Linked DNA regions of Posidoniimonas polymericola. The protein of the gene in region 1 binds, or shares a complex with, the protein of each later gene. Links are inferred from orthologs where the notes say so. Each region holds a gene or a part of one and is shown on either strand. Other genes may lie near its edges. The genes, in order: Pla123a_RS02495 and trxA.

Region 1 (15,499 bases):
CACCAGTTCGAGTCGAGTTTCGACCCCTCGTTCCGGGTCTACGCGGGAATTCGTATCCCCGAGTGTGGCCAAGAATTCCGCTTCACCTACACCAACTTCAGCAGCGACGGCAACTTCAACAGCATTGCCCAGTCGGGCGCCGCGGGCGTCGGGCCGGTTGACATCGCCGCCCCGTTCGAGGTAATCCCGGCAGGCACCGGCGACACGCTATTCGGCTCGTCCTCGGTCAAACTCAACAACTTCGACCTGGCCTGCATGAAGACCATTCCGTTGGGGTGTGCCCTCGGTTCGGGCTGCGGCGACTGCTGCGACCCCTGCGGTTGCGACCCCTGCGGTTGCGACCCCTGCGGCTGCTGGTGCCCCGCGTGGGACATCACCTGGAGCGGCGCCGTGCGTTTCGCGGACATCAGCTCCGAGCTGAACTACGGCAACAACATCGTCAGCACGACGGTCCCGGTCGCCAACCGCTCCGCCACTAGCCGGGTCGACTTCACCGGCGTTGGCCTGCGTGGCGGCTTCCTGGGTCGTCGCTACTTCGGCAAGACCGGCATGACGAGCGTCTTCCTAAAAGGCGACATCTCGCTGCTCGTGGGCGACCTCGACTACTCGGCCATTGGCACCGACGGCACCGGCGCCAACCAGTTTACACCGAGCTACTTTAGCGGCACTCAGGTGATCCCGGTCACCGAGCTCGAGGCCGGCGGCACCGTCGCGCTGACCAGCAACCTGAGCGTCAGCGGCGGCTACCTGTTCTCGGCCTGGCACGACCTGGGGCACCGTGCGGAGTACAACTTCGCCACGACCACCGGTGGCCAGACCGTCAGCCTGGACGACGCCAACATCCTGGCGTTCGACGGCTGGTTCCTCCGTGCTGAGGGAACCTTCTAGGCTGCGAAGGCACGCTTGAAACCTAAGGCAGGGCCGGTTCGAATGAGCCGGCCCTGCTTTTTTCTTGCGCAACTTACAACCCACTACACGCCGATGAACCTCCTCTTCCTCTGCACCGGGAACTCCTGCCGCAGCCAAATGGCCGAGGGCTGGGCCCGGGCCCTCAAGTCCGACGCGCTCAACGCCTACTCGGCCGGCATCGAGAAGCACGGACTCAACCCGTACGCGGTCCGCGCCATGCAGGAGGCGGGCGTCGACATCCGCGGGCACGAGTCCCAGACCGTGGCCGACCTGGGCCCGATGGAGTTTGATGTGGTGGTGACCGTCTGCGGGCACGCCGACGAGAACTGCCCCGTGTTCCCCGGCAACGCCCGGGTGGTCCACCACCCGTTCGACGACCCGCCGCGGCTGGCGGCCGACCTGGAAGACGACGAGGCCAAGATGAAGGTCTACCGCCGGGTGCGGGACGAGATCCGCCAGTTCGTCGAAGGCCTGCCCGGCTCGCTCGAGGGCTGAGCAACGCCCGAGCAACAAGACCATCCGCGCAAGAAGAAAGCCCCCTTCAACGCCAGTTGCTAGCGGCGGGGGCTCTGGTCGCCTCGGCGGCGCGTCTGACCGTTGTGCTCACGTGTCCGGCGGACACTGGGGCGCCAGTCGGCGTCGCGCTCGACGGTGTTACTTGACAGTGTTACTTGTTGAGCAGCCGCTCGCGGCGGGCCCGACGCTGGGCACGCAGGCGGGCGCGACGCTTGGTCTCGGACGGCTTCTCGTAGAACTCGCGGACACGCATCTCTTTCTTGATGCCGCTACGCTCCACCAGTTTACGGAAGCGGCGGACCGCCTCTTGGGCTGTTTCTCGTTCGCGAAGGGTCAGCTTAACCACGTCGTTGATTCATCCTAACTAGGGCGTTCCGGGGTGATCCCCCCACACGGCAGGCTGCCGGGCTGTGGGGAATTCGTAAGGATAGCCAATTTACCGTGCCTGCGCCAAGGCGTCTCGCCGGACTGGGCGCCGCACTCGCCGCTCGCAGCCTGCCTGGCCGGCACACCTTGCCGAGCCGCTCCGACCGGCTTTTCAGGACCGACCGGCACAACGCGCAACTGTTGGCGCCACAAAGGGTTCCAGGCCACCGACCGCCCCGGATCCGGTGCACCCGCAGGCCCTGGCGGGTCGATCTTTCTGGCGTTGAGGGCGCCCAACGGGTGAGCGGCCTCCGATCGCGATCCCCCTCCGAAAAGGCCGGCGTCCGCCGTCCCCTCCGCATGTCTGGTTCCCCGCAGGCCAATCCGCACGCTCAGCGGCTGGCCGATCTCGACCAGCGGCACGACGACCTGATCGACGAGATCGAGGCCCTCAACACCCGCATCGAGGCCGCCCTGGCCGAGCTGCTCCCCTCCGCGGCTACTTCCGACGCTCCAGCCGCCCCGACTTGCTGATCGCCCGCAGCAGCCGCATCCCGAGCATCGCGCTCAGCACCACGCCCGCCAGCCCCGGCGCCGAGGTCCCCTCCAGCGGCCAGATCCGGATCGGCAGCACGCCGTGGCTCACCATCAGCGACGAGCCGAGGAACAACGCGCTGGTCATCATCCCCAGCACCAGCCGGTTGACCGACGGCTCCAGCCCGCGGTGGTCGAGGTGCACGTCGAACTTGCCCGACTGCACCTGCTCTAGCAGGCTGCCGAGCCGCCGCGGCAGGGTCTCTGCGAGCCGCTCGGTCTCGAAGAACAGCCGCCGCAGCCGCCGCGCCTGACGCACCGGCGAGAACCTCCGCATCAGCGCCCGCCGCTGCAGCGGGGCGAGGATCTCGATCAGCGAGAAGTCGGGCGCCAGCTTGCGTGAGGTCCCCTCGAGCATGATCATCAGCTTCAGCAGCATCGCCAGCGACGCCGGCAGCACGATCTGGTGGCGGCGGATGATGCCGATCAGCTCGTGCAGCGCGCCGCTCAGGTCGAGCCCGCTGATCGGCTGGCTGCCGTAGTGGTCGACAAAGTCCGCGACGTCCATCCCCAGGGCGGCCTCGTCCAGGTCCGGCGGCGTCGCGCCGACCTTGGTCACCACCGAGGTCAGCATCTGCGAGTCGTTGTTCACGACCGCCGAGATCATGTCCTCCAGGTCCTCACGCATCCGGTCGCCCAGCCGGCCGACCATGCCGAAGTCGATCAGCCCGACCCGGTCGCCCGGCAGCACGATCAAATTGCCCGGGTGGGGGTCGGCGTGGTAGACGCCGTGCTCGAAGACCATCGTCAGGAACGCCTGCGCCCCGCGCCGCGCGACCAGCTCGAGGTCGGCGCCGTTGGTGCGGAGCTCCGGGTCGCTCACCTTGCGTCCCTCGAGCCACTCGGCGGTCAGCACCCGCGACGAGCAGAGCTCGGGGATCGCCGCCGGCACGCAGACCGAGTCCGACTTGCAGAAGTACTCGCCGAACTGCTCCAGCCGCCGCCGCTCGTGCGAGAAGTCCAGCTCCCGCAGCAGCGTCCGCTGGAACTCGGTCGCGACCGCGGTCGGCCGGTAGTTTTTCAGCTCCGGCAGCCGCTCCGCCAGCGACGCCAGCCCGATCAGGATGTCGGTGTCGACCGCCGCCTGGGCCTGGATGTGCTCGTGCCGCACCTTGACCGCCACCAGCCGCCCGTCGGTCAGCCGGGCGCGGTGCACCTGGCCGATCGAGGCCGACGCTACCGGCGTCATCTCGAACTCGGCGAAGCACTCCTCGAGCGTGCCACACAGGTCGGCCTCGATGGTGGCTCGGATCCAGTCCCCCTTGTCCTCCGGCGCGCTGCTCTGCAGCAGCACCAGCTCGTCGGCGAGTGCCGCCCCGACCAGGTCGGGCCGGGTGCTCAGCACCTGACCGAGCTTGATGAACGCGGGGCCGAGCTCCTCCATCGCCCGGCGGATGCGGGCCTCGTGGCTGATCCGCGAGATGGCCGCCCCTTCGGAGTCCTTCAGCAGACCGGTCGCGATCGGCAGCTCGAACCGGCTCAGCCAGCCGGCCAGCTGGTACTTGCTCAGCACCGACACGATCTCGCGCCAGCGGTTGGCGTTGCGGTAGAGCTGCGGGATGGTCGAGATCTTCATCCGTGCCGAACGGGGCCAGGCTGAACAGGGCAGGGGGGAACAACGGGGCTGCGACTCTATGGTACCTCTACGGTAGGCCCCGGGCGACTCGCCACCGCGGCTCGCCCACGGTTGGCCCAGGAGCGATCGGGTTCTAGTGGTGGTAACGGTTGTAGCCGGAAAGTTGGTGCGTCTACAAAGCGTCGCGGCTCCGCCGCGCGTCTGCCGCAGTCGCCGGGGTTTTGTCCCACACATTCGCCGAGCGGATCGCCGGCGCCCCCACCCGCAACGCGTTTCGCACTGCTATACCAGCGTACAATGCTGCACACCCCCCACCGCCGCCACCGGTGTATTGTCCGAATAAACGCGCGGAGGGGACAAAACCCCCACCCACGCCGACCCCTCGGCGGCTTGGCCCGTCACAACGACTTCTCTTACCACCGGCGCAGCACCGCACGCCGCGGAGAAGCAACTTCTCGCGTCAGCGCGACACGGCGAACACTCTTATTGGACCGCACGTCGTGGCGCTTTGCAGTAACAAACCGGCAGGGAATTGGGATTCGTCGGATTCCTGCTGGCAAGTTCAGAGCCGGGCCGATGACCTACACTTGAGTTGCGTCTTGCCGACCCAAGATCGAGGTTCCCGCGATGCCCCGCCAATATCGGTTGCCGCTGCTCTTCCTCTCGCTTGCCTTCACCGGCGGGGTGACGGTCGCGATTGGGCTGGTGCTCGGCGGCAAAATGAGCCGGCTGGAGGCCGACGGGGTCACGACGACCGCCCGGGTGACCCGCCTCCGAGAAGTCTCGTCTGGCAGCGGCAACAGCCGCACAACCAACTACCGCGTCTGGCTAGACGCCGAGCACAACGGCCAGGACTACGCCCTCGAGGACGATGTGGCCGAGGACATCTACCGCCCATTGGCCGAGGGGGGCTCCGTCAGTGTGGTCTTCGTGCCGGACGGGAGCGGCCTGTGCCTGATCGGCGCACAGGCCGACGTCGCCCGCGTCGCGCAGACGGCCGAGTGGGTTCGGTACGGCGGCGCCGCGGTCGCGGCAATCGGCGCCACACTGCTCGCGGCGGTGTGGTTTGCCCCGCGACTGCCGTCGAACGATGGCAGTCTCTCGGGGCAGGCGTATGGCCGAGCCTAGCAGGCCTGCCGAGTTCTTGACGCTTCAGTCGATCTTCTCTCTGTTGCCTCTGCGCCCTCCTGTTCACAGGAAGGGAAGGAAACCGGAGGACGCAGCGGCGGCAAAGGGCGAGAGGTGGGGGTGAACGGCTCTGCCTGAGGCGACTTATCTTGCTTGGCCGGCAGCGATCCGTGACCATGTTGTCTGCTGCAACCGGTATGGCATTTGTGGCCACAGATCGAGCATGCTGAAGCTCTGCTCTCTGCGGTTCTCGCTCCAGTGCGCCAGTTGTTTCACGGCGACGACTTCTGCCAGCGCATACGAGAAAACCGCAGGGCAGCGGGCTGCCCTGCGGTTGCGCTAGATCATCGGTCGCACCGCTCTGGTGCGGCTCAGTCGTGATGGTATCCGTACGCGTGGCGGATGTACGGGCGGTCGGCGTCGTAGTCACCGTCGTAATCGCGACGCAGCTTGGTGTCGAGGTCGTCGTTCCACTTTGGGTGATCCGACCGGTACTTCTGCTGAGACGTGTAGCCGAACCGGAATGCTTGTTCACGGTTCTCAAAGGCGTCGTCCGAGCCGATCGCCTGTTTGATGGTATCGTCGACATCTTGGTCCATATCGCGCGCGTTGTCAGAACCAAAATCTGCCTTGGTCTGTTCCCAGTCGTTTGCGAACGCCGCCTTCACGCGTTCCCACGCGCTGTCATTGTCGGCAGTGTTGCTCGTTGCTTTGGTCGCCATTGCGGCACCTCCATTGGAATGAGAAAAGCATCGCTCGTAGTGCCCCAAGTAAGATGCACATCGTGTGCCGCTGACTAAACAGCGCCAGTTCATGGCGAATTGGAGCCTTTTGACGGGCTTCGTTAGCTTGAGTGGATGGGCTGCTCGGCGACCCTGGCGATGAAATGGCCACGCTGGCAGCGGCGGAACCATCACCAGCAGTGGTGCAGGCGCCCGCGGCACGGCCGCGGCGTTCGCCGATCCCTAACGGACCCACGCGCCGCCATTGCCCCAAGGGTGGCCGACGGCAGGCCCGGCCACGCGGTGTTGGCGTTCACGACGTGGGGCATTCGCCCCGCAACCGTCGGCGTGGCGCCCGCCGCCCTGGGCGAACACCGAAGCCATCGCGATTTCCTAGATCTTGTCCTCGCGCGAAGCCTTCACAGCGCAGCTCAGCTGCTGTATCGGTCCGAGAGTCTGCCCTTGCCCGGCAGCAGTTGTTCGCTGGACTACCGCGTTTCGATAGAAGTCCACTGCGACGGGCAGACGTTCGGATTCGAGGACGACGTGGCCGAGGACGTGGCCCGCGTCGCCCAGGCCGCCGAGTGGGCCAGGTGCGGCGGCGCAGCGGTTTCTGCGATCGGTCTCGCGAGTCAGCCGTACGGCCATGCCTAGCAGGCCTGCCGAGTTCTCGCTGCAGTAGTGGCGACTCTCTCTGCTCCCTCCTGTTAGTCAAAACGGGTAGGAACAGAGGGCGCAGAGGAAGCAGAGGGCGGGCAGCGAGCCGCGAGGATTCAGACCTTCTTCCAAGTCGGACGCGACAGCGCGCCTAGCGGCTTCGCACAGCACAGCGGGCCTCCACTCGCTAGACTGATAGGCACGCATATTCATCCTGTTCGGTGATAGGATGCGTTGGCCGCCAGGACTGCCCTTGCCGATGCAGCCCGCGTTGACTGATGGGAGATCGAGTGGAGTCACGATCCTATCCGCGGCTTCTCCGCTTCTCGCTGCGAACCGTCCTCGTCGGCATGACAGTGCTGGCTGTCACGATCGGGCTCTACGCCCGCAGCGTCCGACAGCAGCGTTCGGCGGTTGAAGCGTTGCAAGCCATCGGGGCTACGGTTCAGTACGAAAAGCGGTTGTCGGGACTCTGGGCGCCGGAGTGGCTTACCAGCAGGTTGGGGGTCGACTGCTTCGTCGCCGTTACTGGCGTGCGTCTGTCGGGTCGGCGGGAGGAGCGCCGGTTGATGCCGATCGGCGAGCCGAACCTGTCGCTGGCGGTCGCTGCGATGGAGCGTCTGCCTCGAGTGCGGCGGATCTACTTCGCCGATACCCGCGTTACCGACGAGCAACTCGCAGTCCTGGGCCTACTCTCGGGGCAGATCGAGTCCCTCTACTTCCACGAACGAGGGAACCGCGGCTTCACTGGCGCGGGGTGCCGGCATCTGGCGGCCTGGCCGCGACTGAGGCAATTAACGCTGGACAGCGAAACGCTGGATCCTGAGTCGCTCCATCACCTGACAAATATCCCGGCGCTGGAGTATCTGGCGATCGCAGGCACGCTGAGTCGCGAAGACTTCGAGACCCTGTCGCGTGTGCCCAACCTAACCGGCCTGTCCCTTAGCGGGTGTGCGTTCGATGGCCGCTGGCTGGAGGAATTCAGTCGCAGCAAGCACCTCGAGGCGATAACGCTCCACAACATCTTTCGGAGATTCAAATACCTCGGGCCGTACACGGCAGCGCACGAACCCGACTTGCCTGCTCATCGGGATTCGATCGAATTCAAGTTCAGACCAGGTGGTTTTCCTAATATACCTATCAGCCCTTTCCCAGTACTCCCGCCGCCAGACGCCCTGGACCGTGCTTTCGAAGAGTGGATGGAAGAGCACCTGCCAGGCGTGAAGTTCGGAGTGATTTACAGCAGCTAACGCTTCGCACGCCGTGGCGGCGCAGATTACTCTTGCTCAGGTCGGAATCACCACTACGGGGCATCCTGGATGGTGTCTCCTCACAGCACAACGGGCCCCCATTCGCTAGACTGACAGGCGTGCAAGCGAGTCCCTTCCGTCTTTGCCACTCTTCGAACCATGCCGCTTTTCCACCGCCCATTAAAACCTTCCGAGTACGCCGTGGGCGTGTTCACCGCAGCGTACCTGGGGGCGTCACTGGTTCGATTAATCTGCTCGCCGAACGCGGAGTTCGCGTTCTACCTGACCGTGACCCTGCTGCTGCTCGGGGCGGTGGTGGCGCTGCACCGGAAGATCGACCTGCACATTGGCGCGCTGTGGGGGCTCGCCGTGTGGGGGCTGCTGCACATGGCGGGCGGGCTGGTCTACCTCCCGGTGGACTGGCCGATCGGCGGCGAGACCCACGTCCTCTACAACCTGTGGCTGATCGAGGACCGGCTGAAGTACGACCAGGTGGTGCACGCCTTCGGCTTTGGGCTGGTGACCTGGATCGCGTGGCAGGGGCTGACCTACGCGTTCGCCCAGCACGGCGTCCGCCCGCGGCCAACGCTCGGGCTGATGACCCTGTGCGTCTGCGTCGGCATGGGCGCAGGTGCGCTGAACGAAGTAGTCGAGTTCGCCGCCTTCCAGACCCTGCCCGAGACCAACGTCGGCGAGTACGAGAACACCGGCTGGGACCTGGTGTCGAACCTCGTCGGTTCGCTGATTGCGGCGACCGTGATCTACCTGCGCCGTCAGCCGGAAGTTGGCAAATAGTTCGAGGGCTGCCTCACTCGTGATGATGCCCGTGCGTGGTCGTCACGTGGTGGTGCGACGGGTGGGCGGCGGGCGGGGCGTCGCCGCCGACATGCACCACGTGCGGGGCGAGATCGGCCAGGCCGTTGACGTCCTCGGCGGCGGCGACCACCTCGAACCGATCTTCTGAAGGCGTGGGCAGGGTGATCTCCCACTCGGCGTAGCTGCCGCGGACCGAGCGGGCCGGTCGGCCGTTGACCAGCACCTGCTTGATGTCGCTGGCGTCGGCTGTGGCGCCGGCCACGCGGACCAGGGCGCCGTCGCGGAGGGCGTGGGTCACCAGCGTGACCGGCGGCTCTTCGTCGCTGAAGCTCGACACGCCGCCGAAGCGGCGGCGCGATCCGCTTTCGTCCTCCGATTCGGGCGGCATGCCCATGCTGAGCGGGTTGTGGATGTCGTTGACGCGCATCTTGGCGGTGGTGATGCGGCGGTAGCCAGAGCGGTCCATGATCGAGCGCCAGATCGCCACGTCCGAGTCGAACACGTCGAGCCCGTCGACAAACACGCCGGTGGTCCCCAGGTGCACGGCCCAGTTGGCTTCCCAGCAGCGGAAGTCGCGGACCCAGAACGGCTTGCCGGGCGCTGGCATCGCCTGGGCGGCCTCGTCGGCGAGGGTGAGGTTCTGGTTGTAGATGTCGAGTCCGCCCCCCTCGGGCCGGGTGACGCCGCGGAGGTTCAGGCAGAAGAACTGCATCGTGTGGGCCTCGTTGTCCTGAAAGCGGACGAACGGCATGGTGCGGGTGTCCTGCATCGCCACCTCCCCGTCCGGCTGGCGGATCGGCCGCACCGGGTCGTAGCCGTCGGCCGCCTTGCAGTCGAACCGGTAGCCGTACTCAGCGCACTCCGCGGCGACGTTCCGGGTGAACACGTTCTGGCAGTTGGCGAACCAGAAGCCGGCGCCGCGATTGGGGTCGAACGGGATCACCTGCTCCGGCAGTGGCCGGCCGGGACCGACCGTGCAGGCGAGGTTGTGGTCGAGGACGTTGTTGGTCTCCGTGCCGTCCTCGAGGAAGAAGCCGTGCCCGATCGACTTGTAGCCGACGCAGTCGCGGACCACGAGGCCGTCGGTCCCGTGGATGGTGAGGAAGCGGTTGTGGCTGTCCCAGATCGACGCGCCGATGACCGAGCTGCCGCGCATCGTGTCGCCGCACAGGTGGTAGTGCAGGCTGTAGCGGCCGAGCGCGCCCTGCTTGCCGAGGTGGCGGAACTCGGCGTAGCTGATCGAGCCCCGCGAGTGCACGTGGATCATGGTGTGCCCCCGCGCGACGTCGGGCTCGGCCGACTCCACCACGACATTGCGGCTGAGGTTGGCGACCTCCGCGCGGAAGGCGCCCTCAGCGTAGTGATCGTGCGTCAGCGGCCGGTCGAGCGTAATCGGGTAGCCGCCGGTGAAGTCGCGGCCGCCGATCTTGGTGATCGTGCGGACCTCGGTCTGGGCCCCGTCGAAAAAGGCGTCGTCGAGGAAGGCGCCGCTGCGGCCCCGCCGATTTCGCTGCCGGGTGGTGCTGGTGACGATCACCCGGTCGCCCACGCGCCAGTCGGCGACCGGCTGGTCGACCGCGACGCGGTTGTCGCCCGTCTCGGCGCCGCGCTGCAGCTTGACCCAGGTCTTGGCGAGCGGCGCGCCGTGCAGCTCCATGCGGCCGCCGCAGTTCAAGAGCGCGGGGCACGACTCGCGGTCCATCCCTGCGACATAATGTAGGCGGATCGTGGCGGTGTGATCGACCGGCAGCGGGCTGCCCGGCTCGCCGATCAGCAGCGTCGCCTGGTGCCCGCCGGGGTGGACGTGCTCGGGGGTCTCATGGCAGTCGAAGCCCTGCTCAGAGGGCTCCTCGCTGGCCGTGAGCTGCACCAAGCCCGCCTCGAGCCGCGTGTCGCGGTCGCGGGCGAACTCCAGCGTGCCGACAATCTGCACCAGCCGCAGCACCTCGCTCGACGCGACGTCGTACCGCACGTGGTGCTCGCGGCCAATCACTACCCGGTCGCCCGTCTGAGGGACGCGGCCCGCGTCCCAGGTGGCGGGGTCAGACCACGGGCCCGACTGCGCGGTGCGGAGCAACGGCGGTTCAGGGGCTGCGGCGAGTGTCTGGTGGGTCGCGACGAATTGGCAGCACAGCACGAGTGCCAGGCAGCGGGCGGTCGATTGCAAGTTATCTGACTCCGGTTAAGACGCCACGCGTTCTAGCGGCGCGAGAGGTTGATGGGTTCCATCGTGGCCGGCTCATCGCCGCTCGGCAGCGCGAAGGTCGTCACGGGTTGAATGGGGTCGCGGTAGCGTCCGCCGAAGCGGTCGGGGCCCTCGACCACCGAACCGTCGTCGAGCAAGACCGACGGCCAGAACGCGGTGACAGCGAACGGGCCGTCGCTGCTGACGCGGATTTTGAAGGCGCCGTCGGGATCGGTGCGGGCGGTGGCGGACGCCGTCGGCGGCGCGCCGGCAGCAACTGCCTCCGTCAGCACGACGTACACCCCCTCGGCCGCGCGGCCGTCGACCCGCACACTGCCGTGCACCTCGCGGGCGGCGGGGTGCTGGTCGCAGCCGACGCTCAGCAGTGCGAGGCACGCCAGCCATCGGACGCTAGTCATCGATTACCTCGGCGCTGTCGCGGCTCACCAGGAACATCAGCACCCGGGCGGACGTGTCCTCGGCCAGCAGCCGGACGCTGCCGTCCCCCATGCCGGCGTGCGCGCCGCCGGGGTGGAAGCCGAAGACGCCCTGCGAGTTGTTGCAGTTGATCGCACAGTCCGTGCCGGCCGGGATGTTGCGGAGGGTGGTGGGGTAGGTCTCGGCCGTGTAGGAAGGGTAGGTCTGCACCATGAAGGCGCACCAGCCGAGCCAGGTGCCCCACGCGCCCGGCTGGTCGAGCGTGACATCGTCAGACGGCATCGGCATGCCAACGCCGCGGACGAAGTGCTGGTCGTAGCCGGCGTGCTCGACCACCATCGTGGTGTTCGACAGGCCGTCGGTCACCTTCGACATCTTCGGCTCGTCCCCCTTAAAGATCGGCGACGGCCGGTCGGCCCCTGGGTTCACCAGCTCGTACGCCGACGAGTTGATGCCGTGGTTGACCCAGTAGTCGAGGGCCCAGCCGGTGAGGATGCCGGCCGCGCCCGGGTCGCTGGTCGTGCCGGTCGTGGTGAGGAAGTCGCCGTAGCTCGAGCCGGTGGAGCTCGAGAGCCGCATCTTGATCGGGTCGGTGATCGGGTTTGACGGGCAACGCACGAGTCCGACCTCGAGATTCGCCAGAGGCTGGTGCGACGGGTCGGCGAAGCCGCCCGGCGCGGTGCGGTCGAACAGGTCCGCGACGTTGCCCTCCTCGATGAACGGCAGCAGCCCGACCATGTGACCGAACTTGGGGTCCTTCGACAGCCGCGCCGGCGGGAACATCCGGTAGGTGTCGTGGTAGTTGTGCATGGCGAGCGCCATCTGCTTCAAATTGTTCTGGCACGACGATCGCCGGGCCGCCTCGCGGGCCGACTGCACCGCCGGCAGCAGCAGGCTGATCAAGACGCCGATGATCGCGATCACGACCAACAGTTCGACCAACGTGAAAGCGCGAACGTGGGGATACTTCAAACGCATGGGGCAACGGGAGGGAGGTGCTGGCGGGAGGGCAGGGCGCCGGTCTGGCGGGGACCGGCGCCCGCGACTGCTGCTCTCCTCTAGCCAATGGCGCGCCAAACTCGCGCTAAGCGTTAGGAAACGACGCTCGCACCCTCCCGCGAGCGGTGCTGCCGCACGGTAGCGACGAAACACAACAAGACGTTCTCCGCTAGCGTGTCGATCGGTGCGGCGCGGGCGTCGTATCGACCGACACTACGCGACGCACAGCACCAGACTAGTGTCAGCAGGGCGGGGCTCGCCGAGCGGCCAGTGGAACTTGCGGTCGGTCTCGGCGATCAAGACGTCGTTGATCGAGGCCTCGCGGCGCCGCATCAGGCCCTCGTTGTCGAACTCCCACAGCTCGTTGCCGTAGGCGCGGCGCCACTGGCCTGACGCGTCACGGTGCTCGTACTGGAAGCGGACGGCGATGCGGTTGTCGGTGAACGACCACAGGTCCTTCATCAGGCGGTAGTCGAGCTCGCTGGCCCACTTGCGCGTCAGGAAGCCGCGGATCGCGTCGCGGCCCTGCAGGAACTCGCCGCGGTTGCGCCACGTCGAGTCCTCGCTGTACGCGAGGGCCACCCGCGCCGGGTCGCGTGAGTTCCACGCGTCCTCGGCGGCGCGGACCTTCTGCCGGGCGGTCGACTCGGTGAACGGCGGGCGGAGGGAGGTCGGGGGCGTCATCGGTTCATCTCCATTCGAAAAGGGGCCGGGCGCCGCGCCTCGCGGCGCCCGGCCATGGCAGGGGTTACACGCTGCAGCCGCAGGCGGTCGTGCACGCGGCGGCCTCGCCGACCTCTTCGAGCGGCGCCGCGACGGGGAAGTCGACCTCGGTCTGGGCCAGGTTGTTGAAGTAGTTGGTCAGCGTGTTGAGCGCCACGGCGGCGACTACCTCGGCGACGGCCGCGTCGTCGAAGCCGGCGGCGCGGAACTGGTTGAGGTCGTCGTCGCTGACGCGGCCGCGGGTCGCCACGACCGCGGCGGCCAGCTTGGCGACCGCGTCGGCCGTCGGCTCGCCGCCCGAGGCGCGCCGGGCGGCGGTAATGGCGTGGGCGTCCATGCCGGTCGACTTGCCGATGGCCGTGTGGGCGGCCAGGCAGTACTCGCAGCCATTGGCCTCGGCCACGGCCAGCGCGATGACCTCCCGCTCGTGCGCCGTCAGCATGGCGTCGGCGCCAAGCGCGGCCGACAGGTCGAGGTAGCCCCGCAACGCAGCGGACGAGTTCGCCAGGCCCCGCAGCAGGTTGGGCACGCGGCCCAGCTTCGACTGCACGGCCTGCAGCAGGGCGGCTTGAGTGGCGTTGGCTTGGTCAGAGGCAACTAGGGGAAGACGCGACATGATAGAGCTCCTGGTAGGGCAGGGAGTGGGTTCTGGGCGACAGCTCGCCGTCATAGCAGTGCCCTTAGGCATGATTGGCGCCAAACGTCGGGATTTCTCGTAAGTTATTTTTGGGTAGAGCTTTAGGTGTTTTCTTGCCGGGTTGCTAGAGCAGCGACATTTCGATATCAAGCGAGAAGTCGTGGTTGGGCAGCGAGATTACGCTATGCTTCAGCCATGCCGCCGCTCTCCGATCACACCCCGATGTTCAGCCATCCCAAGCAGCTGCTGCTCGACTTGGCGCAGCAGCGGGAACTGCCGGCATTGCTCGATCTGCTGGTGAGCCGGATCGCCGAGTCCGAGGGCGTCGCGCTCGCGCGGCTGTGGCTGGTGCGGCCGGGCGCCGGCTGCGAGACCTGCCCCATGCGCAGCGAGTGCCCCGACCAGTCGCAGTGCCTGCACCTGGTGGCGAGCCGCGGCCGCTCGGTGGTGGAACCAGAGAATAACCTCTCGCGACTCGACGGCCGGTTCCGCCGCTTCCCGATCGGCGTCCGCAAGGTGGGCCGCATCGCGCTGACCGGCGAAGCGATCGAGGCGCCCGATCTCGACACACTGCCCGAATGGGTCGTCGACCCGGAGTGGGCACAGTCCGAGCAGATCGTCGGCTTCACGGGCCAGCCGCTCACGCACCACGGCATGGTGCTCGGCGTGCTCGGCGTGTTCAGCCGTGTGCGGATCGGCGACGAGTGCTTCGACTGGCTGCGGATGATTGCGGACCACGCCGCGGCGGCGATTGCGCACTCTTACGCGTGGGAAGAGGTGCAGCGGCTGCGGCAGCGTTTGGAGGACGAGAACGAGCACCTGCAGCACGAGATCGCCGCCGAGCAGGGCTTCGGCGAGATGCTCGGCCGCAGCCCCGCGTTGCGCAACGTCACGCAGCAGATCGAGCTGGTCGCGCCGACCGACTCGACCGTGCTGATCTTGGGGGAGAGCGGCGCCGGCAAGGAGGTGGTCGCGCGTGAGCTGCACCGCCGCAGCCGCCGCGCGGACCGGCCGCTGATCAAGGTGAACTGCGCGGCGATCCCGCGTGAGCTGTTCGAGAGCGAGTTCTTCGGCCACATCAAGGGCGCATTCACTGGCGCGCTGCGCGACCGGGTAGGCCGGTTCGAGCTGGCCGACGGCGGCACGCTGTTCCTCGACGAGGTCGGCGAGGTGCCGCTCGACCTGCAGAGCAAGCTGCTGCGGGTGCTGCAGGAGGGCGAGATCGAGCGGATCGGCGAGGAACGGACCCGCCGCGTCGACGTCCGGGTGATCGCCGCCACTAACCGCGACCTCCGTGAGGAGGCCCGCCAGCGCCGCTTCCGCGAGGACCTGTACTACCGGCTGAGCGTGTTCCCGGTCGAGCTGCCGCCGCTCCGCGACCGCCGGGAGGACGTCCCGCTGTTGGCCGAGCACTTCCTCGAGCAGGCCTCACGCCGGCTGGCGGTCGCCAGGCCGCGGCTCACCAAGGGGGTCGCGCGGCAGCTCCAGCAGTACGACTGGCCCGGCAACGTCCGTGAGCTGCAGCACGTGGTCGAGCGGGCAGTAATCCTGTCGCGCGGCGGCCCGCTCCGCGTCCAACTCGACGACGCGCCCGCCGCTGCCGCGCCGCCCACGAACGCCGCCGACGCCACCGAACTGCTCACCGAAGCCCAGGTCCGCGACTTCGAACGCGCCAACCTCCGCCGCGTGCTCGACGCCGCCGGCGGCAAGGTCTACGGTTCCGGCGGAGCGGCCGAGCTGCTCGGCATGAAACCGTCGACGCTGATTTCGAGGCTCAAAGCCATGGGCGTCGAGCGGCGGTAACTTGTCTCGAATGAGTCGCTGGGCCCGCATTATTGACTGCGGAGAACCGTTGGCGTAGGCTGTCGGTTGACTTGCCGGAAGGTCACCCCGCCTAAATTGCAGCGTCTGCAGCAGGGATCTCGGTCGAGATTGTTGCGCTCGTCGCGTCTTCTAAAGAGCAGAGATAGGACCGCAGATCAT
Region 2 (15,761 bases), on another replicon or contig:
CTCTTCTTGGACAATCCGATTCCGACCTATGTTTGGCAAAGCCACATCGTTCTTTATCGTTGGCCTGTGCTGTGGCGTTCTGAGCGCGACGCTGGCGTTTGCGTTGGTGCTCCGCTCGGCCGACGATGCCCATGAACCAGGGGGTTCGCCAACGCGGGTGCTGAAGCTGGCCCACAGCCTGGACGAGAAGCACCCGGTGCACCAGGCGCTGCTGCAAATGGCCGAGACGCTCGACCAGAAGTCGCGCGGCCGGCTCAGCCTCGAGATCTTCGCCAACAGCCAGCTCGGCAGCGAGGCCGAGTGCGTCGAGCAGCTGCAGCAGGGCGCGCTCGACCTGACCAAAACCTCCGCCGGGCCGCTGGAGAACTTTATCCCCGAGATCGCGGTGCTGGGCGTGCCCTATGTGTTCCGCAGCGAGGACCACTGCTGGAAGGTGCTCGAGGGCCCGATCGGCGACGAGCTGCTCGCCGCCGGCGAGCGGGTCGGCTTCAAGGGCCTGTGCTACTTCGACGCCGGCGCCCGCAGCTTCTACACCGTCAACCGCGCGATCCTCTCGCCCGACGACCTGGTCGGCCTCAAGATCCGCGTGCAGCAGAGCAAGACCGCCATGGCCATGGTCGAGGCGCTCGGCGGGTCGCCGACCCCGATCGACTGGGGCGAGCTCTACTCCGCCCTGCAGACCAACCAGGTCGACGGCGCCGAGAACAACCTGCCGAGCTTCTACTCCAACCGGCACTTCGAGGTCTGCCGCCACTTCACCCGCAACGAGCACACCCGCGTGCCCGACGTGCTGCTGGTGAGCGAGCAGACCTGGCAGGCGTTGTCGCCCGACGAGCAGCGGTGGCTGCAGGAGGCCGCCTACGAGTCGGCCGACCGGCAGCGGCAGCTCTGGTCGGACGAAACCAAGCGAGTCCTGCAGGCCCTCGAGGCCGAGGGCGTCGCAGTCCACGTGCCCGACCTGGCGCCGTTCATCGAGAAGGTCCAGGACCTGCACCACAGCTACGACGGCACGCAGGTGGGCGGGCTGATGCAGCGGATCGCGGAGGAATAGGGCAGCTTGGACCATCAGGAGCAATCTTCTGTGAGACGCTTTGGCGTGGCGCTGCTCGAGGGGCTGGTGTCGCTCATCATGGGCGCGCTGGTGCTGGTCGTGCTGTGGGGCGTGGCGTCGCGGTTCGTGCTCGACTCGCCGAGCCGCTGGACCCAAGACGTCTCCGAGGCGTTGATCGTCTGGCTGACGTTCCTGGCCGCCGCGGCTGGCTTCCGCCGCTGGGAGCACCTGGGCCTCGACTGGCTGGCCGAAAAGCTCTCGCCCGACGCCCGGCGGCTGCTGGAGGTCCTCGTCGCGCTGATCTGCGCGGTGTTCGCGGCCGCGGCCCTGATCTGGGGCGGCTACGTGCTAGTTGCGAAGACCCTCGAGTCGGGCCAGATGATGACCACGGTGCCGCTCCGCAAGGGCTGGGTCTACCTGGCCGCTCCGGTCGGCGGGGTGTTGATCTGCCTGTTCTCGCTGCACCGCGCGTGGCGGATCGCGGGCGGGGCCGAGGTCGTCGGCGGCGGGCCGGGGGATGCCCCTTCGGTCCCCACCGAATTGGAGCAGCAGGCCTGACGCCGTATGGACGTGCAGATCATCATCATCGTGGTCGCGTTCTTCGCGATGCTGCTGATGAACGTCCCCGTGGCGATCGCGATCGGCGGCGCGGCGTTCATGGCGATCTTGTCGCTGGGCGATGTCTCGACCGGGTACATCGTGGCCCAGAAGATGAGCGCCGGCATCGCCAAGTTCTCGCTGCTGGCGATCCCGTTCTTCGTGCTCGCCGGCCAGCTGATGGGCGAGGGGGGCATGGCGCGGCGACTCATCGACTTCGCCAGCGTGCTGGTCGGCCACCTGCAGGGCGGACTGGCGTACGTCTGCACGCTCACCTGCATGCTGTTCGGCGCCATCTCCGGCTCGGCCACCGCCGCGGTGTCGAGCGTCGGCGGGATGATGCTCCCTGAAATGCAACGCAACGGCTACGACCGCGACACCAGCGTCGCGCTCACCACCACCGCCGCCACCACCGGGCTGATGATCCCGCCCAGCAACGTGATGATCGTGTTCGCGGTGGTCGCCGGCGACGTTTCGGTCGCTTCGCTCTTCCTGGCCGGCATCGGGCCGGGCATCCTGACCGGCCTGCTGCTGATGCTGGCCTGCTGGATCACCGGCTTTCGGGGCGACGAGCACGAGGGTGTGCGGGCCTCGCTCGACGACATCATCCGCGCCGCCTGGGCCGCCTTCCCCAGCCTGCTGCTGATCGTGATCGTGATGGGCGGCATCTTGGGGGGCGTGTTCTCCCCCACCGAGGCGGCCGCCATCGCCGTACTGTACGCCTTCCTCTTGACCTTCGTCATCTACCGCGAGGCGCCGCTGTCGGCCCTGCCGCAGATGCTGCTCAAGGCCGGCATCACCACCTCGGTGATCTTCCTCTTGATCGGCGCCAGCCAGGCGATGAGCTGGGTGCTGGTCTACCAGAACATCCCGCAGACCATCAGCGCCACGATGCTCTCGCTGTCGGACAACCCGCTGGTGATCCTGCTGATCATCAACCTGGTGCTGCTGGTCGTCGGCGCGTTCATGGACATGACGCCGGCGGTGCTGATCTTCACGCCGATCTTCCTGCCGGTCGTCACGGAGCTCGGCATGGACCCGGTGCACTTCGGCATCATGATCATCGTGAACCTGTGCATCGGCCTCTGCACGCCACCGGTGGGGACCTGCCTGTTCATCGGCTGCGGGGTCGGCCAGACCACCATCGCCAAGGTCGCGCGGCCGATGATCCCGTTCTTCATCGCGATGGTCGTGGCGCTGCTGATCATCACCTACGTGCCGCAGCTGTCGCTCTGGCTGCCGGAAGTGCTGGGGCCGTAGGCGACGGGTTCAGGGGAGGTAAGGGAAGTGTCGCGCCCCGCCGCGATCTTGGAAAGGATGCTCGCCGCGCCGGTCGACGCAAATGACCTCCCCGACGGCTGGTTCAGGCGCGGAGAACTTGACTCAACATTCGGTCCAGCAACTTGAGTGGATTGGTTAACCCAACGCCGTTTGCCGCCTGCGGGTCGCACCGGTAGACTGGCGCCATCGCGAGGCCCTCTGCGGGGATGTTGACGGGTAGTGTATTTATGTATACATGTCCGCGAACTCCCTGTCAACCCGCATACTGAAGACCTTCTTCAGTATGCAGTTCTTACTGAAGAAGTTTCTGTCTAATAACAAGTTCTGCAGCAACATCAACATGTGGTATGTCGAATCCTACGAACTCCGAGATGTGACCTTCGATTACACATCTTCGTCGCTGGGAATGTTTGCGACCAAGGCACTTCATTCAAACGGCGTCTGCCTCGTCAACAATATCGACCGTGCTGGCGTCGATGAAGACCCATCCCAAGTGCTGGTTTGCGACTGCTGTGGATTTCCGGGGTGTGAATCCGGCGGGTATATCTCAATTCGACGCGTTGGAAATTACGTAGTCTGGATTCCGGCGTTTACCAAGATGCTTGAAGGTGCGTGGAAATCGAGCCAATACACGCCGCCGGGGTATCTCACCGAGACCAAGTACGGAATTCCCGTATTTGAATGGGCGACCTTTGATTCACTTCGCAAAACTCTTGACACATTGCCGACAATCGAATCCATTCCTTCGCTGATGGCATGCGAGGCAGTTCGTGTCCTTCAATGGTGTGCGCCATTTTCAATGCTTGGCAAATTTCCTGACCCACCACAATTACGCGCTGATGCGATTTTGGCCGTTACCGATGGCGACCTCGCGCGTGAATGTGATGTAGTACAACGCCATCTAAATGAAAACGCAAATTCGACATTCGAATTGGAACCAGTTTCAACAATCGCACCGATTGAATTTCATCTTGACGTGCCAAAATACACCTCTTGGTCGCCACTAGTGCGTTACAATGATGGGCGGTTGGCGTTTAACTTGGACACCATCGGCGCGTACGCCAATCAACCGTGAATGCTGCAGAACAAAGCCGTGAACCGGAGCACTCATTCACGCGGCATTTGAAATCAAGGTCTTCCGTTCGTGCCCGGTTACGACTGCCGTTCTGCCGCTGAATTTACAACGATGCGATTCATCGACGCTCTTACTCAGCACCCTGAAATTCCGATCTTTGGCCGGGTCGAAGGACTCGAACCCGACACGGACGACATTCGCGATTGGGAATTCGACCCAATCGATGCGGCAGTCCTCCGTGAATCCGAGATCAGTGACTTTTTCGTCGTGAAGGCGAAACATGTACTTCCAGGCGGCACAATCCAAGATTGCTACTTGGACCTCTGCCTTCCTGAACGCATCAGCGATTACGCATACTTTCTGCGCGACGGTGAGATTGAATTTCGATACCACCACGAATGTGATGGCGATGTGGTCTGCGGTGTCCCAATTGACTGCTTCGGGGTCTACGAACTCTTTTACTCACGAATTGCCCCTGATGTCGGTATCAACATTCTCCGAAACGGACTTAACTTGTCGCCCCATAGGCAATACATCGCGGAAGACCTTGGCTATATCCTTCGCGACGAGCGAAGATTCGCCGAAGCTGCAGAAGCGTTTCAGATTGCTGCCGACGGCCAGCCTTCTTCGTACTTCATATACGGTGAACTGGCTGGATGCTATGATGAACTTGGCGATACCGAGCGTGCCGCCAAATACCAGTCACTTTTCGCATCACACGAATAAGACGGGCAGAACCATGGGATGCAACGGAGCGGCGGTGGTGCGGTTTTTGGTGAGATCAATGTCAACTCCCGCCGCCCGCTGATCCCTACCGTTATCCGCAGCGGTTGCTCTTAGACGCGGACACCTCGCGCAGCTCCGTCAGATCTCTAGCAGCCGAGGCTGGACGAACCGCGGCACATATCGACCCTCACTGAGAGATTGCGGCAACGCCTCGAGGTTGCTATCTCGAGCTGTTCGCAGAGCCTCAACTACCCGCTAACCGAAGTACTCCGGCTCGCCGCCCGGCTTCCATTTGATGTTGCAGCCGATGCTGGGGGTTTGGTCCTCGGAGGGGGTCTTGCCGGCCAGCACCTGGTCGGCGGCGGCGCGGAGGTCCTCGCCGGTCACGGGGATGTCGCTGCCCGGGCGGCTGGCGTCGAACTGGCCGCGGTAGACCAGCTTCTTGTCCGCGTCGAACACGAAGAAGTCCGGCGTGCAGGCCGCCTTGTACGCGATGGCGGTGTCCTGCGTCGCGTCGTACAGGTACGGGAAGCTGTAGCCGCGGGACTTGGCCTCCTCGACCATCTTTTCGGGCGAGTCGTCCGGGTAGTTCTCGACGTCGTTCGCGCTGATGCCGACCACCGCCAGGCCCTTGGCCTGGTACTCGTCGGCAAACTTCTTCAGCTCGTCGGCGATGTGGATCACAAAGGGGCAGTGGTTGCACATGAAAACCACCAGCAGGCCCTTGGAGCCGTCAAAACTGTCCAGGGAGACCGTTTTGCCGTCGACGTTCGGGAGCGAGAAATCAGGGGCGGGCGTGCCGAGCGGCAGCATTGTGCTGGGGGTTTTAACCATGGGTGGGGCTCCGGATCTAGCGGGACGGCGAACGAACCTCGCGGGGCCGCCTGGGTCCTGCCCTGGGCGGGCGGCGGGACCTGCCTGCAGCGGGCGGCCTAGGTCCTGCAGTATAGGAGCCACGGCCCCGCCGCCAACCGGCCGGGGGGGCCGCCCGTAGCGTTGACAGCGGCCCCGCAGCTCCTACAATCGTTTGCACGCAAACAACTTACGGCCGATGGCCCCGCCGGGGTCGAACCCGCTGTCACCCGACGCCGTAGTGAGTCACTAGCAGATTTGTGTCATTAGAAACCAGCGGTCCGGCGCCAGGCGGACCGGTTACCAGTTCAGGAGACTACCGTGGGCGTTCAAGAAGTCAACGACGATAACTTTGAGGCAGAAGTACTGAAGGCCGGCGAGCCGGTGCTGGTCGACTTCTGGGCGCCGTGGTGCGGCCCGTGCCGTCAGATCGCCCCGCTCGTGGAAGAGCTGGCCGGCGAGAACAGCGGCGGCGCCAAGGTCGTGAAGCTCAACGTCGACGACGCCCCCGGCGCCGCGCAGAGCTACGGCGTCAGCAGCATCCCGACCCTGATGGTCTTCAAGGGCGGCGAGGTGGTCGACCGCTTCGTCGGCGTCCAGCCGAAGAACCGCCTGCAGGACGCGATCGACTCGGCCAAGGCTTAATCTACGCCGGCCGGCCAATAATGCCACCAACGACCAGGAGCCCCGCTGCTTGCTAGCAGCGGGGCTCTTTTTTTTGCGCGGTCACGCGGCAATTCGCTCAAGCCGTGACGCCGGCTGGCCGAAACGGAAGATAGGCAAATCTTACCGTTTGTACGGGTCGCACGGGCACGACGCCCCGTGGCGGCCAGCAGAAGGGAATCGCGTTCGATGCCAGACAAGTCCGCCAAGGCCTCCGAGTCGCGGGTAGACCCGCCCCACGCCATCCACCGCGCGACCGCCAAGACCGCCGCGAAGGCGGCCGTCGGCGGCGAAGTGGCAGAGGCCCCCGCCGCGCTCGAGCTCGAATCGTCGATGCCGATCGACAAGCACGCCGCCGAGCTGGCCCAGCGGCTGCAGCAGCAGCAGGACGCGCTGCAGCGCCGCGCCGCCGAGCTCGACGCCCGCGAGCTCGACCTGCAGGCCAAGGTCGAGTCGGCCAAGCTGTGGTTCGAGGAGCAGAACCAGCTCGTCGAGGAGCGGCCGGGCGGCGAACGAGACCCCAGCGCCGACGCGGCCGCCGCGGAGCGGGCGAAGCGGGAACTCGAAGAGCTGAGGGCCGCTATCGCCAAACGCGAACAAGAGCTCGACGCCCGGCAGGCCGAGCTGTACCAAGAGATCGAATCGTTCACCAACGACCGCGGCAAACACGGCGACCGCATCGCCGAGCTAGACCGCCGCCAGCAGGCCATCCAGCGCCGCGAGGAAGAATTCAAAGCACGCCAGCAGGAGCTCAACGGCCAGCTCAAGAGCAGGTCCACGGTCGAGGCCGAACTCGAGCGGCAGCGGGTCGAGCTGGAGTCGCAGCAGCAGGAGCTGCAGAACCAGATCGCCGGCTTCGCCGAACGCGAGGCCCAGCTGGCCGCCCGTCAGGCAGAAATCCAGCTCGCCATCAAACGCTACGAGGCGCTCGGCATCACCGAACGCCGCATCGCCCAGGCCGAGAGCCAGAGCAACGAGTCGCACGCCCGGGCGATCCACCTCGACGAGGCCGAGGCGATGCTCGCCGAGGAGAAGCGCTCGCTGCAGCGGGAACGCTCGCAGCTCAACGCCGACCGCCAGGCGATGCAGCAGCAGCACCTGATGGAACGTCGCAAGATCGAGGAGGAGCGGGTCACCATGAAACAGGAGATCGCCCACGACAAGGAGCTGCTGTCGCGGCGGGCCGAGCGGATCGACGACCGCGAGGCGGCCCTCGAACGGCTGCAGGTCGAGCTCCAGGGGACGCAGCGCGAGGTGCTCGAGATGCGCCTCGCCACCGAGGAGACCTGGGCCCAACTCACCGGCGCCCTGGCGCCCGCCAGCCTGACGCGTTCGATCGCGCAGGTGCGGGCCCGGCTCAGCGACCACTACGAGCAGACCCTCCGTGAGATGGAGGAGCGCCGGGTGGAGCTGGAGGGCGTCTCCAAGCAGTTGGGCGACGAGCAGTCGCGGCTCGAGGAGCACGGCCGCCAGCTCCTGGAGTGGTCACGCCGTCGGGACGAGGAGATCGAGAAGCAGGCCGCGCGGCTGATCGCACGCGAGCGGGAGCTCGACCGCCAGCAGGGTCAGTACGAGTCCCTCGAGGTGAGGTGGAACCACGAGCGGTCGGAGCTGCGGGCCCGCATCCGCGACCTGCTGTCGAACATGCGTCACGGGCCCTCGGGGGAGGGGCCGCTCGCCAAGGCGGCGTAATTGCAGCCATGGTCAGAAGGGCCATCCCGCAGTAGCCCATCGCGCCAGCCATGGGACCGATCGTGGCATCCCAAACAAAGAAGCCCTGAGGGAGCATCGCGCTCCCTCAGGGCTTTTGCTGCTTGTTTGGGCCGTTTGCCCCACGGCTGGCGCCGTGGGCTGTACTAGGCCTGCTCGGCTTCGGTCGCTTCGACCTCGACGTCGGCCTCTTCGGCCTCGACCTCAGCTTCCTCGGTCTCGGCCTCCTCCACCTCAACGGTGTCCTCGCTGGCCGAGTAGCTGCCGGCGAGCGAGTGCTCGCTGCTGCCGCTGGCCTTGCGGGCCTCGGCCCGGCGTTGGGCCTCCTGCGAGTAGGCCATCGCCGTGGAGATCTGCTGGCGGGTGAAGTACGGCTCGCGGATGGAGCTGCGGACCGTGCCGGTCAGCTTCTGGGACAGCTCGCCCCAGGAGAGGTCGTTGTTCAAGTTCCAGACCGACGCCTGCACGGCGCCGTGGTTCAGCTTGCCGGAGCCGAAGGCGGTCAGCAGCTCGATCACCTCGGGGCGGTCGACCACTTCCTCGACGCGACGCAGCTCGTAGGCCTTCGAAGAAGTCGGGTCGCGTTTGCCGTGCTCCAGGCAGACCACGGGGACTTCCAGCTTGGCGGTCTTTTCGGCCGGGACGCTGAACGCACCACCGCCGCCGCCCAGGCCGCCGCCGCCGCCGCCGCCGCCTACCGACTGGCTGCCGCCGCCACCGCCGCCGCCGCCCAGGCCACCAGCGCCACCACCACCGCCGCCAAACTGAGCCAGCACCGGCACGCCGGCAAACGCCTCAGGCATCTTCAACGCCAGCGGCTGCTTGGTCTTGTTGGTGATGATCACCTTGGCTTCGCGGTCGCTCTTGGCGATGAACTTCACATCGACGTCGCCGCTGTCCATCGCGTCGAACAGGTCGATTGCGGAGGGGGCTGCGACTGAGGTTTCGGTCGCGACCGACTCGGCTGCCCAGCAGCTGCTGTGGGTCAGCAGGCCAGCGACGCAGAACGCAGCAACAAACAGGCGGGAAACCATTTCAGGACTCCAGAGTGACGCAAACGCCGCGGACGCGACGTGGGAGGACAGCAGTTCCGGCGAGCGGACCGAGGGGGACGCCCCCCTCGCCTCTGTCCAGCATAATCAGCCACTCTGGCAAAACCAAGCAATCCAGGGGGAAAATGCCGCCCCGGCTCACCGCTAAGCCGCGGGGCGGCCCTGGTTTGCGTCATTCGCGGCGGCTGGGCCCGCCGGGGCGGTTCAGCCGGCCGGCGAGATCCCACTGATCACCGTGTGCTCGACGCGGCCCCGCCGCTCGATCTGCAGGGCGATCTCCTCGGCGTCTTCGGCAAGCCGCTCGTTGAGCAGCTCCTGGAAATGCCGCGAATTGGCGAACGGCTGCCCGTCGATATGGAGGATCCGGTCGTGCACTTGCAAGCCGGCCTCGGACGCCGGGGTGCCCTCGGCTACCCGCGTCAGGAAAACCGCGCCGGGCTCGCCGTCGTCCTCCCGCCAAGAGATCCCCACCCGCGGCGCCGGCGCGCCCTCGGGCAGCGGCGGCAGCGGCCGCTGCCGCCGGGCCTGCAGCGACTTGCCCTCGTTCATCCCCTGCCAGCGGAACTTCGGCAGCTCGTCGGCGTCGGCGGCGGTCAGCGCCAGGTCGAACAGGTACCGCGATGTCAGCCGCACGCCGTCGGTGTTGATCAGGCTAACGTCGTCGCTCGGGCGGTGGTAGTCGTCGTGCAGGCCGGTGTGCAGCATCAGCGTGGGGACCCGCCGCTGCAGGAAGTTCCAGTGGTCACTGTTGTTCTCCAGCTCCCAGGTGAAGTCGAGCCACACGCCATCGTCCGCCGCGACGCTCGCCAGCCGCCGCAGGCCCGCGCCGCTGCGGGTGCAGCTCACCTCGAGCCGGCCCTCCCGCATCCGCCCGACCATGTCGATATTGATCGACAGCGGCACCGACTCCAGCGGCACGGTGGGGCGGTTGCACCAGTGCTGGCTCCCCAATAGGCCAAGCTCCTCGGCGTCCCAGAACGCGATGATCAGCGACCGCTTCGGCTCGATCTCGTGCAGCGCCACCGCCTGGGCAAACTCCAGCACGGCCGACACGCCGCTGGCGTTGTCGTCGGCGCCGTTGTGGATGTAGCCGATCGGCCCAAAGCTGGTGCGGCGGTCGCCGTAGCCAACATGGTCGTAGTGGGCGCCGATGACGATGTGCTCGTGCTTGAGTTGGTCGTCCGAGCCGGGCCAGACCGCCAGCACGTTGCGGCGGCCGCCGCTGAACGGCTGGTAGTAATCGTCCTCGGTCCCGCCCCCCTGCCAGCCCATCTCCTGCAGCTGCTTGACCAGGTAGGCGGCGGCCGCCCGGCCACCGCGGGAGCCGCCGCGGCGGCCCTCCAGGGCGTCGGAAGCCAGGACCTCGAGGTGCGCCAGCGCGTCCTCCGCGCGGATCGAGGCCAACGCCGCCATCTTGGCGTGCTCCTCGGCGTGCGCCGCCGGGGGCGAGACAAACACGGCGGGCAATGCGACCAGGGTCGCCAGCAGGGTCCGGGGGGTGAGGGGCACCGGATCGTCCTCGGGGTCGTGGCCAGGACGACGCACGCGGGGGCCGCGTGGTCGCCATCTGCGGGAGTATCGGCCCGTCGGCCGCCGCTACCTCCGCTAGGATCGGTTTTACTTGCCGCCCGGCCGCTTCGGGGGCCCTACAACCGGCACACCCGGACTACTTCCCGATGCAGAACCGGCTGAAGATGCGGTCGAGCACTTCGTCGTTGTCGGCGTCGCCTAGCACACGGCCCAGGCCCGCCAGGGCGGTCCGCAGCTCGAGGGCCACGAGGTCGTCGGCCCCGGCCGAAACGAGCTCTGCCGCCCGGCCTAGTGCGTGCTCGGTCTCACGCAGCGCCTCGCGGCAGCGGTTGGCGGTCGAGGCCACCATCTCGCCGCCGGCTAGCTCGGTAACGGCCGCGGTAATTTGGTTCAGCAACGCGTCCAGCCCGTCGCCGCGGCTCGCGCTGACGGCCAGCACGCCCGCTGGGGGGGCGGCGTCGGTCAGGTCAGACTTGGTTTGCAGCTCGATGGTTTCTTGACCGGCGACAGCGGCCCGGGCAGGGGAGGGCGATGCCGCATCAGCCGGCCGGCAGCGGAGCACCACCAACGCGTGCTCGACCGATCGGGCACGCTCGCATTGGGCGGCGGAGTCGAGGGAGGTTTCGTCTACCGCTGCGGTCTCGCCGGCGGTGTCGGTCAGCTCGAAGCGGACCCCGCCAACGGACAACACGCGGCTCACGCGGTCGCGGGTCGAGCCGGCTTGCTCGGACACGAGCGCCGGCACGGCCGACTGGTCGACGCCCGCCAACTGGTCGAGCGCGTTGAGCAGCGTGCTCTTGCCGGCGTTCGGCGGGCCGGCGATGACGACCGTCGGCAGCTCGCCGGCGGCGTCGCGGTCACTGGCCTGGCGGGCCGCGGCGGCGACGTGCTGCTGGGCCTCGCCCAAGCGGCGGAGCGTCTCCTCCGGCTCGATGAACACGACGTCCTCCTCGTCGACAAAGTCGAGGCCCGCCTCGATGTCGGCTAGCAGCGACAACAGGTCCTCCCGCACGGCCCCCAGCGGCCCGGCCAGCCCGCCCGCCAGCTGCCGCAGCGCGGTCGCCAGGTCGGCGTCGCCCCGGGCATCGATCACGCCGAGCACGGCCTCGGCCTGGGTGAGGTCGATCCGCCCGCTGAGCACCGCCCGCAGCGTGAACTCGCCCGGCTGCGCGAGTCGCGCCCCGCCCTCGGTCAGCGACCGCAGCGCCGCTTCCAAGAGCGGCGGCGACCCCGGCAGGTGCAGCTCAACCGACGGCTGCCGCACGTAGCTGCGTTGGTCGGGCCAGACGTAGAGGTCCGCGGCTGCCGTGCGGTCGACGCCGGCCAGCTCCAGCCGCAGCCGCCCGCCCTCGATCAGCACCGGCCGCCGCGCGGCTGTCAGCCTGCCCGCCGAGTCCTCATCCAGCCGCCCCGCCACAACACGGACCGCATCCGGCCCCGCCACCCGGATCACCCCCCGCGCAGCCGCCCCCCGGGCGCTGGCGATCGCGGCGATGGTGTCGGTTTCATCGGGAAGCATGGCAGGCGGTCTCTGTTCTCTTCGCTGCCTTCTGTTCTATACCGACCGGCGAGGGAACAGAAGGCAACGAAGAGAGCGAAGGGCCCTGCGGGTGGCACGCCCCTGCAAGGGCGTGGCGGCGCCGGTGGTGGCTTTCCATGCCCAATCGATGCGCTAGCGGTGAATGAGCCGCTGACGGCGAGACTGTGAGGTCGGAACCCGGCCGTTCCTCGGTTGGCGTCGCTGTATGGGCGGCGTAGTGTCCCATTCGCCAGTCGCCCGCGTCGAGCGTCCCGTCGTGCTCGCCGCCGAGGCTACTCGAAGACCGAGTAGTCGTCCAGTTGGCCGTTGACAGAACTTCTCGTGTAGCCGTACGCACCGTTCTTTGTCGCCGTGCCCGGCCGGGCGATCGAGGACGGGACCGAGAAAGAGTTGATCCATTTGAGATAAGGTTTCGCACGGCGCCGGACCGACTCTTCTACGGTTTCGCCGTCCCGTAGGACCGATCGCCCCGTAAGCGCCGTGCCCATTGTGTTGGTGTAGAGCGTCTCGCCGTTGTGCACGATGCTGATCTTCATATTGTACAAGACGACATCGAAGTCGAGGATCTGTTCGTCGGAGCTGCTCATCCGCTGCCGCATGTCGTACTGGGCGTCGTCGAGGATATAGATGGAGGCCTGATCCCTCCGGCTCCTCTCAACGATGACATGCAGCGTTCGCTGCGGCTGGGGCTCGCAAGCGACAATGATGACGGTATCGGCTCGCTCCCGGAGCTCGAGGCCGGCGGCGCGGATCGACTGCTCCATCGCGCTACGGACGTCGTCGCCGCCTTCGACCTCTGGCGGGATATCAACCGCGAGTTCGATCGGATCGCCCTTCCGGTAGACCATGAGATCGTCGGCTGAACCGAGGCGTTCGGCGGCGGCGACAATCGCGGGACGCGGCAGCTCAATCGAATCGATGAACGGGTCCCGGTTGCGGGCGCCGCTTCCTGGGAAGTACCAGAGTCTGCTGCCGGCGACCGAAACAGCCCCGTCGCGATCGGCCAAGCCTGGTTGGAACTCCCACAGCAGCACAGCTCGTTCGACGTCGTAGAGGTACCTGCCGTCGACAAGCAAGAACTCCCCAACCCACTCGATTGACTTGGTCATGTGGACTTCCGGCCGCGTTAACCGACGCACCTGCTCGCCGGTCGACAGGTCCCACACCAGGACGCTGCCCATGGCCGTGGCGGCCAGGCGTCGCTGATCGTCTTTGATTGCGATCGCGTCGATGCCGCTGTAGCAGTCGGGGGGGATCACTAGGTCGCCTGCGTAGCGGTTGTTCTTGAGGTCGATGACGGAGATCCCGAACGTCGTGTTGTACGCGAAGAGCTGTCGCCTGGCGTCGAGTGCCGGACGGCTGCGCGCGCCAAACGACGGTCCGACCGTAAAGATGCGTTCTGCTGACGCGCTCTCCCAATCCCAGACCACCAGCGGGTGGTTCTCGCGTCCCATCGTCATGACACGCTTGGGGTCAATAAACCAAGACCCCTCGACGTCCGACTCGATGGGGCCGTGCACGCCTTTGCCGTAGGGTCGCCAGCTCGCAGCGTGATGCAAGGTGTCGCCTACGATGCGTTGGACAAAGAGCTCCGCCGGGTCGAACGCGCCAAAGCGGTCCTGCTGTATGAGGGCTAGAGAGTCGGCGAGCAGTACGTCCGCAAACGTTGAGTTTACCGGCGCCGGCACGGTGGCGACGACCTCGGCCTTTTCCGGCGCGATGATGTCCAAGACCCAGCGGTTCTTGCCGCCACGCACGCCGGTGAGTCTCTGAATCGCGACCAGCCCCGTGGAGTCCGAATGGAAGAAACTCCCCTGCGTGTGGAGGGCGTGGCTCGCCTGCGGGGTAGCGGGGAGTCGAGTGCGGTGCGCCTCCCCCAGTCTTGAACCGCCGTTCCATGGCGTGGGTTCGAAATCCCATTGCTCGTTGCGGAGCGCCTTCACCGCGTCTCTGACGTTGGGACGCAGCGGCCCCGCAGCGACACTCGGTTCTGACGCCTGGAATGGATTGTCGGGATCCTGCTTGCCGCCCGATTTCAGAAAACTCTGATCCTGCTCTGATAGCTTCTCGATCGGGACGTTGATGATCCGCCCATCGGCCCGACGAATCACTGCTTCCCGCTCGTCGGCGGTGACGAGCGAACCTTGGATGCTGAAGCGGCCGGTCTTGTCGGTCCAGGTGCGGGTAGCGACCGGGGCGTTCGACCCCGAAGAGGGACGCAGCCGGGCAGGATCTACCGGCAGGATAACGGCCGGCGTCTCCCGGAGCACTCGGGCGAACCGTTTGCTCGTTAGGGCTGGCAAGAAATCCATCGGCTGATCGAATCGCACAATCGGGGTGTCGAACGCTTCCTCCGCAACCATCACCCCCCTGACCCAGACGCCGTTGAACTGGCACTCCACGGGGTCTTCGAGGGAGAAGCCATCGGGGTTGATGGGGGAGGCGGCGATATTGGTCGGGGGATTGCCAATCGGAGGATCTACCCGAGGCCCAGCCGGCTTCTCATCGAACTCGACGACATTCGACTTCCCTGCTTCACGCGCGCGGCGGTGCACCTCGGCCGGCGTGAGCGCCGCGGGGTCCACCCGCAGTCGGATGAACCGTTGGTCGTCGTCCTTGGCTAGGATCTTGCCGAAATCTATGGCGTCGCAGAAGGCGTCAAAGTCTTCTATCGGCTCGATCCGCATCCGCTGGTTCGAATGTGCGTAGCGCCGAATCGGGGTCGGGGAGGCCACCTCCAGCAGGGTCCTTACCATGTCAATTGCCGTAGGCGGAGACGACTTGCGGTCAAAGTCGATACGGAAGACATCTCCCGCCAACTCTTTTTCCCCAAGCTCCTCCAGCAGCATCCTGGAAACTTCCTCGTGGCTCCTGGCGCCAACCTTGTTGATCGCACGGAAGTTGGTGATCTCGATTAAGACGGCTTTCTCTTGACCGTATCCGGACGAGGCGAGTCCATGCCAGAGAACGAGGGCAAGAAGTAAGCAAATTCGCGCAGGCATCGCATCACTCATTGCTTGAATCGCGTCGGAAGAGAACGCTACGGGGGCGACCTTGATGGTAATCCGGCGTACGCACGGCCGCAATGAACTTGGGCGTCGGACCTACGGAGAATCGTTGGTCGACGCCCTCTGTCAGCGTCTCGTTGATCGATTCTCTACGGCGACTCTGCGTTGAGAAGGCGTGCGCTCCACGACGGCTTCGCTCAGGGCCTCGCGGCACCTCCCCAGCCCACGGCGGCTCGTCGGATTACCGGCTTGACCGATAGTCAAGTTTGCTGAAGACCTACGTGGTCAAAATGTTCCACGTCCGGCAATTCTTTGTCGAAGTTAGCCGCTGAGCGTGGTCCAATAGAGGGGCTGCTAGGGCTCCCAATAGACCGATGCGGTCCCGCTGGCGATCCGCAATCCCGACGGCTTCCGCCGCCGGTTGCTGGGGCGGGGTCGCCAGCGGGACGGACTTTTGTCTGCGCTAGCGCGCACGATCGGACAAAAGTCGGACCTCGCTAACGGAGGTGGAAATCGCCGAGGCTTCTATAGCAGTGTGAAACGGCCCTTGGGGCCGGCGATGGGGCCCGACTTTTGTCCTTAGGAATCGGTGTCGGATTTGGGGACAAAAGTCAGCAGGGGCAAAAGTCGGCCGGCTCACGCGTCGCGGGCACCGAGGAGTAGCCTAGCGTTTCTT

Evidence for each region.
Region 2: the proteins of Pla123a_RS02495 (region 1) and trxA are in contact, whole or in part, in an NMR structure (PDB 2IPA), measured with the Bacillus subtilis proteins. The link is inferred for Posidoniimonas polymericola from one-to-one orthologs.

The regions. Positions count from the first base shown.
Region 1 is NZ_SJPO01000001.1:610,593-626,091, forward strand. Bases 1-2,692 are described here. They hold Pla123a_RS02495 (arsenate reductase ArsC), read left to right. Parts: upstream 1-981; coding sequence 982-1,404; downstream 1,405-2,692. Other genes in these bases: Pla123a_RS02490 (Lpg1974 family pore-forming outer membrane protein), read left to right, coding at 1-888; rpsU (30S ribosomal protein S21), read right to left, coding at 1,577-1,771; Pla123a_RS24435 (hypothetical protein), read left to right, coding at 2,152-2,325; Pla123a_RS02505 (ABC1 kinase family protein), read right to left, coding at 2,291-2,692. In the rest of the region: more of Pla123a_RS02505, read right to left, coding at 2,693-3,961; Pla123a_RS02510 (DUF3592 domain-containing protein), read left to right, coding at 4,589-5,089; Pla123a_RS02515 (hypothetical protein), read right to left, coding at 5,461-5,811; Pla123a_RS02520 (hypothetical protein), read left to right, coding at 6,274-6,465; Pla123a_RS02525 (hypothetical protein), read left to right, coding at 6,759-7,718; Pla123a_RS02530 (DUF2238 domain-containing protein), read left to right, coding at 7,878-8,513; Pla123a_RS02535 (G8 domain-containing protein), read right to left, coding at 8,527-10,701; Pla123a_RS02540 (hypothetical protein), read right to left, coding at 10,734-11,138; Pla123a_RS02545 (DUF1559 family PulG-like putative transporter), read right to left, coding at 11,131-12,135; Pla123a_RS02550 (nuclear transport factor 2 family protein), read right to left, coding at 12,370-12,840; Pla123a_RS02555 (carboxymuconolactone decarboxylase family protein), read right to left, coding at 12,905-13,495; Pla123a_RS02560 (sigma-54-dependent Fis family transcriptional regulator), read left to right, coding at 13,739-15,319; Pla123a_RS02565 (PEP-CTERM sorting domain-containing protein), read left to right, coding at 15,498-15,499. UniProt on the Bacillus subtilis protein: Catalyzes the reduction of arsenate [As(V)] to arsenite [As(III)]. In vitro, can dephosphorylate para-nitrophenyl phosphate (pNPP).
Region 2 is NZ_SJPO01000005.1:338,258-354,018, reverse strand. The notes cover bases 4,612-7,565. They hold trxA (thioredoxin), read left to right. Parts: upstream 4,612-5,903; coding sequence 5,904-6,227; downstream 6,228-7,565. Other genes in these bases: Pla123a_RS12365 (hypothetical protein), read left to right, coding at 6,435-7,565; Pla123a_RS12375 (thioredoxin family protein), read right to left, coding at 4,986-5,564; Pla123a_RS12380 (tetratricopeptide repeat protein), read left to right, coding at 4,612-4,730. In the rest of the region: Pla123a_RS12400 (TRAP transporter substrate-binding protein), read left to right, coding at 29-1,051; Pla123a_RS12395 (TRAP transporter small permease), read left to right, coding at 1,082-1,609; Pla123a_RS12390 (TRAP transporter large permease), read left to right, coding at 1,616-2,908; Pla123a_RS12385 (hypothetical protein), read left to right, coding at 3,213-4,004; more of Pla123a_RS12380, read left to right, coding at 4,116-4,611; more of Pla123a_RS12365, read left to right, coding at 7,566-7,937; Pla123a_RS24640 (hypothetical protein), read right to left, coding at 8,102-8,989; Pla123a_RS12350 (M28 family peptidase), read right to left, coding at 9,212-10,516; Pla123a_RS12345 (tRNA modification GTPase), read right to left, coding at 10,674-12,056; Pla123a_RS12340 (SHD1 domain-containing protein), read right to left, coding at 12,350-15,079; membrane protein insertase YidC, read right to left, coding at 15,750-15,761. UniProt on the Bacillus subtilis protein: Participates in various redox reactions through the reversible oxidation of its active center dithiol to a disulfide and catalyzes dithiol-disulfide exchange reactions.